DNA from 2 places in the Ruegeria sp. BC6 genome. Region 2 is predicted to be linked to the other one. Evidence: riboswitches for the same ligand, from Rfam matches in the RefSeq annotation. Region 2 holds a riboswitch; the other holds the start of a gene.
What was found. A riboswitch is a leader RNA that binds a small molecule or an ion and turns the genes downstream of it on or off. The one in region 2 is predicted to bind cobalamin.

Region 1 (4,053 bases), on a different contig from region 2:
GTCTCATGCACGAAGGACGTGCCGGACGAAATCTTGATCGCCTCGTAGGTGGTGTTCAGGTCCATCCCGGCGGCCTTGGCGGTCACCAACGCCTCTGCGCAGGTGATCAGGTTGGCAGTGGCCAGATAGTTGGTCAACACCTTCAGAACCGAGGCCGTGCCCAGATCGCCGGTATGCAGAATGCGCCGCCCCATGGTCGTAAGGAACGGCAGGATACGCTCAAACGTGGCCCGGTCGCAGCCCGCGAAGATCGAGATATTGCCCGTGGCCGCCCGGTGGCACCCGCCCGAAACCGGGCAGTCCACCGCCGCCCCGCCGCGCTCGATTACCATGGCCCCCAGGCGTTTGACCTCGGCCTCGTCGGTGGTGGACATCTCCATCCAGATCTTACCGTGGGTCACCTCGGGCAGCATCTGCTGCATCACCGCTTCCGAGGCAGCGGGCGACGGCAGGCAGGTGATGACCGCATCGCAATCGCGCATCATCTGAGCAGGGCTTTCGCCGGCTTTTGCCCCCTTGGCGGCGAACTCCGCGACAAGATCGGGGTTCAGGTCGTACACCGTCAGGTCGATACCGTTGCGCAGCAGCGACCCCGACAGCTTGCCCCCCACATTGCCCAAACCGATGAACCCGACCTTCATGTTCTGCCCTCCTGCAGGCGCGTTTTCGTTGGCCTGAGTATTTCCGTTGCCCTGCAACAAAAGAAACGAATAAAAAGTCGATCTAGATGCAAAATATTTTGGTGCTGAATGGACCGCCTGCCCAATCCGGCTTGGCTGCGCAGCTTCGAGGCTGCCGCCCGCCATCTGAATTTCACAACCGCCGCGCAGGAGCTGGGCCTGACCCAGACGGCGGTGTCGCTGCATATCCGCTCGCTCGAGGCGGACCTTGGGCAGCCGCTTTTTGCCCGCAACGCACGACACCTGTCGCTGACCGAGCTGGGCCAGTCCTATGCGCTGACCGTGCGCCGGGCGCTGTCGGATATCGCGCTGTCCACCAACAGCCTGTTCGGCCCCGCCTCGCGGCAGGCGCTGACCATCCGGGCGGCGATATCGACGATGACCTACTGGATCGCGGCCGAGTTGCCCGCGTTCAGCGCCCAGCACCCCGAGATCCCGGTGCGGCTGGTGTCACATATCTGGAACGACTCGGCCGCGCCTGCGGATGTGGACGTGGAAATCCGGCTGGGCTATGGCGACTGGCCCGGAGTTGCGGCCGAACAGCTGTGCTCGGAACGGCTGGTGCCCGTCTGCCGGGCGCAGGACCCGGCGCCAGACCTGCAAAACGGCCCGTTGATTCACATTCTGGGGTATGAGGACAACTGGGCGCGGTACTTCGAGGCCACGGGCACCGACCTGCCCGACCGCCCCGCGCTTAATTCGGCGGATACGACCGTCACGGCGCTGCAACTGGTGATGGCCGGCGCTGGCTATGCCACCGTTCTGGAGCGGTTCGCGCGCAACGCCATCGCCCAGGGCGCGCCGATCCGGGTTGCGGGGCCGGCGATTCCCTTTGCCCAGTCGCATTATCTGATCCGCAGCGTCAGCGCGGCGCCTCCGTCCATCCCTGCCCAGTTGTTCCTGGCCTGGCTGCGCGACCGGCTGGCCGGCGATGCCGCGGATTGATCCCGGCAAGTCGCTTTTTCGATCCGACGCAGGGCACTTGGCCCCGCGCGCTTGACAACCCCCCTGCCCGTGCCGCATGTCGCTTGCGTTGGTGTCTGTGCAAGCAGATGAAAAGGGAATGCGTCAGCGGTTTTCCGTCAAACGCAGCCGCCCCCGCGACCGTGACCGGAGAGGGTGCCCAAATGCCACTGGCTGCTGGCCGGGAAGGCGGGACATCCGACAGAGCGCCGCTCTGACATCCGCAAGCCGGGAGACCTGCCAACGCCCGAAGACAAACCGGACGGGGTGTTCCGGTGTCGGGCCCATGTCCGCAACGTGGCCCGCGCATACCCCGTCCCCCGACAACCGAGTGAGGGGGGATGAGATACGTGACCGAGACCACACCAGTCGAGCTGCTGGTTTGCACCACCTGCCGACGCGGGCTGCCCATCGAGGATGACGCCCAGCGCCCCGGCACGCTGCTGCACAAGGCGCTGGCCGCTGCCGACCTGCCCGAAGGCATCACCCTGAAGCCGGTCGAATGCCTGTCGAACTGCGATCAGGGCTGCTCGATCGTTCTGCGCGGCGGGCCGTCGCGCTGGACCTTCGTCTATGAGAACCTGAACGAATCCGACCATGTCGAGATCATCGTCGAAGGCGCCACCAAATATCTGGCCGCCGATGATGGCCTTGTGAAATGGCGCGACCGCCCCGAACATTTCCGCAAGAACTGCGCCGCCCGCATTCCCCCGATTGGAGCCTGAGCATGAGCACCCTCGAAAAACTTCCCGTCACCGTCATCACCGGCTTTCTCGGCTCGGGCAAGACCACGCTGATCCGCCACCTGATGCAGAACCCGCAGGGCAAGCGGCTGGCCGTGGTGGTCAACGAATTCGGCGATGTGGGCGTCGATGGCGAGATCCTGAAAAGCTGCGCCATCCCCGACTGCCCGGCGGAAAACATCATGGAACTGGCCAATGGCTGCATCTGCTGCACCGTGGCCGATGACTTCATCCCCACGATCGAAGCGCTGATGGCGCTCGACCCGCGCCCCGATCACATCCTGATCGAAACCAGCGGTCTGGCCCTGCCGAAACCGCTGCTCAAGGCGTTCGACTGGCCCGATATCCGTTCCAAGATCACCGTGGACGGCGTGATCGCCCTGGCCGATGCCGAGGCCGTGGCCGCAGGCCGCTTCGCCCCGAATGTCGAGGCAGTGGACGCCCAGCGCATGGCCGATGACTCGATCGACCACGAAACGCCCCTGTCCGAGGTGTTCGAGGATCAGATCTCGTGCGCCGACATCATCCTGCTGACCAAGCCCGACCTGGCCGGCCCCGAAGGTGTGGCCAAGGCGCGTGAGATCATCGCCGCCGAGGCGCCGCGCCCCCTGCCCGTGGTGGAAGTGGCCGAGGGCGCGGTGGATGTGCGCGTGGTGCTGGGGCTGGAGGCCGCAGCCGAAGACGACATGGACGCCCGCCCCTCGCACCATGACGGCCATGACGACCACGAACATGACGATTTCGAAAGCATCGTGGTCGAACTGCCCGAACAGACCGACCCGGCGCAGCTGGTCGCCAATATCGAACGTCTGGCGAACGAGCTGAACATCCTGCGGGTCAAGGGCTATGCCGCCGTTGACGGCAAGCCGATGCGCCTGCTGGTCCAGGCAGTCGGCGCGCGGGTCCGGCATCAGTATGACCGCCCGTGGAAATCGGAGGAAGAGCGCCGCTCGCGCCTGGTGGTCATCGCCGAGCATGACGACATCGACGAGGCCGCGATCCGCGGCATCCTGACGGGCGTTACCGAGGCCGCCGAGTAAGCACCGATGCACGTCGTCTTCCGCGAAAGCCACGGGCTCGAGGAAACCGAGACCCCGACCGATCTGGGCCAGAGCCCGGCGGATCTGGTGGTGCTGTCCTTTTCGGACAGCGACCTGGGTGCTTTCGCGGCCGGCTGGCATCGCGGTGGCGGGCCGGAGGGGCGGATGCCCTTGTTGCGGCTGGCCAACCTGACGGCGCTGAAACATCCGCTGTCGGTCGATACCTATGTCGAACAGACGCTCGAAGGCGCCAAGGGCATCCTGATCCGGCTGATCGGCGGGGTGCCCTACTGGTCCTACGGGTTGCAGCAGGTGCTGGCGCTGGCGCAGGCCAAGGGCATCGCGCTGGCCGTGCTGCCCGCCGACGGGCGCGAGGATACGCGGCTGGACGACTATTCCACCCTGCCGGTCTCGACCCTGCGGCGGCTGGCTCATCTGTGCGACACCGGCGGCGAGGTCGCGGCGCAGGCGGCGCTGGCGCAGATGGCGTTGGCGGCGGGGCTGTATGCCGGGCCGGTGATGGGGGCCAAGACCCTGCCCGACTGCGGCGCGTGGTGCCCGGATCGCGGCGTGATCGCGCCCGAGGACGCCTTCGCGGGCGAAGGCCGGCGCATCATCGTGACCTTC
Region 2 (4,053 bases):
TCGCCGCTGTCGTAGACAAAGACACGCGGCGGTTCGCCCGAAGGATTCAGGCCAGAGGTGATCTCAGCAAGTTCGGCCTTGTACCCCTGAACCAGCTTTTGCGCCCTGTCTTCGACACCGAAGATACGACCGAGATTCAGCAGATCGTTGTACATGTCACCCATGCTGGCTTTGGGCTTGTCGCCAATGTGGATGCAGCTTTCAGTCAGTTCGTAGACTTTGATCCCGAAGGGCTCGAGCGTCTCCGGCGTCACCTCGCCACCCACTTTCATCCCGTAGTTCCAGCCTGCGAAATAGAAATCGGCATCTGCGCCGACCAGCACCTCTTTGCTAGGATATTTGGCCGACAGCTCGGGCAGTTGCTGCACTCCGGCGCGCATGTCTTCGTCCAACGTCTTCCAGCCGGAAATGCCGGTATATCCCACCATCCGGTCGGCCAGGCCCAGCACCAGCATCATTTCCGTCAGGTTCACGTCGTTCGAGATCGCCGCCTTGGGCGGTTCGTCAAAGGTGACGGTTCGATTGCAACTTTGCACGGCGGTTTCCGCGGTCGCGGTGTTGGCGGCCAAAGCAAGGCCCAGGGCCAGGGTGGTCGGTTTCATTCCAAGCTTCCTTCTGGTTGGGGATTGGGGAGTTGATAGGTCAGGTGAGGTTTGTGACTGAGGCTGAGCTGCTCTTGCCGGGCGGTGACTTCGAACGTGTCAGAGACCAGCCTGTCACTCAGCACTGTCTGGGGTGGGCCAAAGCCGCAGGGTCGACCGTTTTTCAGAACCAGAACATGGTCGCAGACGTCGGCGGCCAGGTTCAGGTCGTGCAGCGAGGTGACGATCGTCAGGTCGAGGTCCCGGATCAGCCGCAACACCTCTAGCTGGTTGCGGATGTCCAGGTGGTTGGTAGGCTCGTCCAGCACAAGAATCCGGGGCTCTTGGGCAAGGGCGCGGGCGACCATCACACGCTGACGCTCGCCGCCGGACAGAGTGGCCAGCCCACGGTCGGCAAACCCGTGCAGATCCATTCGGTGAAGCGCGGACTCGATGATCTGGTGGTCACGACTGCCGGGCGTGGACAGGCCTAACCGGTGCGGCACACGTCCCAACGCCACGACGTCGCGCACGGTCAGCGCGAAATCCGAGGGCTGCTCCTGCAGCACGGCGGCAACCTGACGCGCCAGCGCCCGGGGGGCCATTCTTTTGACGGACACGCCGTCCACCAGAATGTCGCCCGAGGACGGACGGTGATAGCCGTAGATCATCCGCAGAAGGGTTGTCTTGCCGGCACCGTTCGGCCCCACAACCCCCATGACCTGCCCGCGCATCAGCGCAAAACTGGTCTCGTGCAGCACCAACGGCGCTCGTTTTCGCGGCGCCCAGGTGACGGTATCCACCGACAGCAAAGGCGCGCTCATGAGGCGCAATCCGCATTTTCCGAAGACGCAGCCATCGCGGCTGGAATGCGGGCCAGCGTCGCGTGGCGAAGCCCGGCCGGGCGGTCGACCGAGCTGCACCATCCATCGCGCAACTGCTGGTACAGCCGGGCGAATTCCACCAATGCCCCGGTCTCTTCAGACGTCAGGCCGCCAAACAGGTAAGATGCCTTGCCCGGCGCGTGATAGGCGACGGTACAGGGTCGGGTGCACCCGGCCATGCAGGCCGCACCGGAAACGTCAAAACCTGCCAAACCGTCGTCTTCGGCCAGCGCGGCGCGCAATCGTCCGATCAGGTCAGGCCCGGGGCGTACGGCTGCGCTCTTGGGTCGGCAAGATAGGCAAACCGTGATGTGATGTGTTGATTGTCGGTTCATTTCGCCCTCCGCGAAATCGCGGGGCGGAAAGGGAACCAGTCATGTCAGCGGCGTAAGCCGAAAATGCCATCTTGGCCTCCTTCCGGGACACCCCGCCCGGGTTGAGTTGCGTTTGATGATGGCAGGTCTCCTGACTCGCGGTGTATGGCTTGCCCCGCCTTCCCAGACCTATCGGCCCAGTGGCATCCGGGGGTCGCACACCGCCTACAGTTGCGGGGGCAGTCACGGAATTGGCGTCAGAACGGCGCCGCACCGTATTCCCTTTTACCCGACCGCCGAAACGATCGGGAACCATCAGCGCAAATCTCATCCATGAGTCGGGTTGCACTGTCAACGACGTTCTGGGCGGGTGCGTAATGGAGGTATCCAGGCGACCCTTCGGCACCACCTGAGCGACAGACCGGGCCGCGAATCACGTCGTTTTGACCAACTGGATTAAGATAGCTCGGAAGGTCCCGAAACACGGCGGCGCAAGCGGGCTGACTGCCAAGCCTCCGTGAACGGCCTCGCCTTTTCCCTTTGAATGCAGAAGCCTATCGTTGGCAAGCGTACAAAATTTACGCGCGGAAAAATCATTGATTTATCCTGTGATTGATTCAAACATAAGAATTCGACACAACTTTAGCTTTACCTCCGTTGTTGTCGCTGTCGCCCGTTTCGTCGGGCCCTTCCGACTGCTGGAGTGAGTGCTGGCGGTCGGAAGGCATTTCACGAAGATCAGCGTTGGGAGGACGCGGTGCCCGGACTTAACGTACGAACCCTTCCTCGAAACTTCGCACCGGTTTTTGCCCATAACGTCATTGCGTCAGCACGCTTTGTTCACGGTCCCGGGGATCGGCAGAATATCTGTCTGCCAGCCATGTCATTGGCCGCAAGATCGGGGACCGCTTAGACGTGAGCGCGCAAAATAAGACCACCTATTCCAAAAGTATCAACAAATCTGTGAGGAGAAGAAAATGATTAACAAAGTCATGATGATTTCAGGCGCGACGTGTTTCGCACTGCTAGCGGCCTGCGACGACACCAGCACGTCTAGCGCACCTGCCGAACTGACACCCGCCCAACAGGCGTGTCTGCGAGACGTGGCCAAAACAACCAACAATTCGCAAGTCGTCGTGCTCTCATCCGCGTTCAGCGAGGCTGGAACACAAGTCACCGTTGGGGTTGGAGAGGATCGGGCTCCGTGGAATTGTATTGCCTACAGTGATGGCGCGACAGCTGGTATCGAGTTCCTCGGCGACGAAGGCGCGTTGTGACCCGTTTGATGCGTAGCCGAAATCGGCTGCGCAGCACTGGCTTGATACGCTGAGGTCCGGCTTGGTCTGCAGAATAACCATCATCGCGTTCGCGACCCTTTACCTGTTGGCGTTGTTTGCGTTTGTGACGGGCACGTTTGGCTGGTTCGGACAGGAGCGAGACCCATTGTCCGGCGTATTCCTTTTGCCGCTGGGTCTGCCTTGGGTCCTTGCGGTGGACCTTTTCTCAGAGTCGGCCAAACCGTGGCTCGCGGCGATTGCACCGGTGCTCAACCTGTTGGCACTGGTTTTGATATGCAGATGGGCACGTGGTTTGCGCCAGGAATGAAGGCGGAACTCTTTCCCGCAAAATGGGAGGAAAACATGGGAAAAGTGATCTTGGGGCTTGTGATCGGGCTCATCCTCGGCGTGGTTGGAGCGATGACCTTGGGCGGCGGGGCCGCGATGGGTGTCGGCGTTGCGACAGGCTTGTCCGCCGGTGTGTGCACCACATTGAAGGGAGCTCAGGCCGAGAACCTGATCACCGCCGAGCAAGCAGATCAGATCCTCAATCGCGTGAATTCCGAAATGGCGTCATTGCAAAGAATTGAAACGACTGACGAGATCGTCGGCAGCGCACAGGCATGCGACGAGTTTCTGGCAGAGTTGCGGGAAGCGCAGTGAGGTTTCTGCTCACCGGAAACATAACATTTACGATAGACCGACAGAGGACCTGCTTATGAAACGCAGTTTTTTGAACCTTCTAACTCCCGCCCTTGCAATCAGCGGAACAGCCGCCGTGGCCATGTCAGACGCCGATGACGCCTGTATCGACCATCTGCGGCAGGTCGGTGGTCCGGACGGTCAATCCGGCACGATCGAAAGCTCACAGTTCTCGGAAGCCGGCACGCTCGTCATGCTGCGTGACGCCGGCGGAACACTTTGGCGCTGCATCGCGTACAAGGATGGAAGCATTGGCGAGATGTCGGTTGTCGAGGCGATGGATGATGGTGGCGGA

Region 1: linked by a shared signal. The riboswitch ahead of ACR0MM_RS05630 (DUF1636 family protein) and the one ahead of ACR0MM_RS15710 (DUF1636 family protein) in region 2 are both predicted to bind cobalamin.

Annotation. Positions count from the first base shown of each region.
Region 1 is NZ_JBQFUM010000001.1:1,121,915-1,125,967, forward strand. Features, by position in the region: gene ACR0MM_RS05620 (NAD(P)-dependent oxidoreductase) at 1-641, opposite strand, end outside; gene ACR0MM_RS05625 (LysR family transcriptional regulator) at 750-1,625, shown strand; cobalamin riboswitch at 1,698-1,902, shown strand; gene ACR0MM_RS05630 (DUF1636 family protein) at 1,985-2,368, shown strand; gene cobW (cobalamin biosynthesis protein CobW) at 2,371-3,426, shown strand; gene cobN (cobaltochelatase subunit CobN) at 3,433-4,053, shown strand, end outside.
Region 2 is NZ_JBQFUM010000005.1:239,594-243,646, forward strand. Features, by position in the region: gene ACR0MM_RS15700 (ABC transporter substrate-binding protein) at 1-602, opposite strand, end outside; gene ACR0MM_RS15705 (ABC transporter ATP-binding protein) at 599-1,405, opposite strand; gene ACR0MM_RS15710 (DUF1636 family protein) at 1,402-1,800, opposite strand; cobalamin riboswitch at 1,904-2,111, opposite strand; gene ACR0MM_RS15715 (hypothetical protein) at 2,757-3,056, shown strand; gene ACR0MM_RS15720 (hypothetical protein) at 3,300-3,719, shown strand; gene ACR0MM_RS15725 (hypothetical protein) at 3,775-4,053, shown strand, end outside.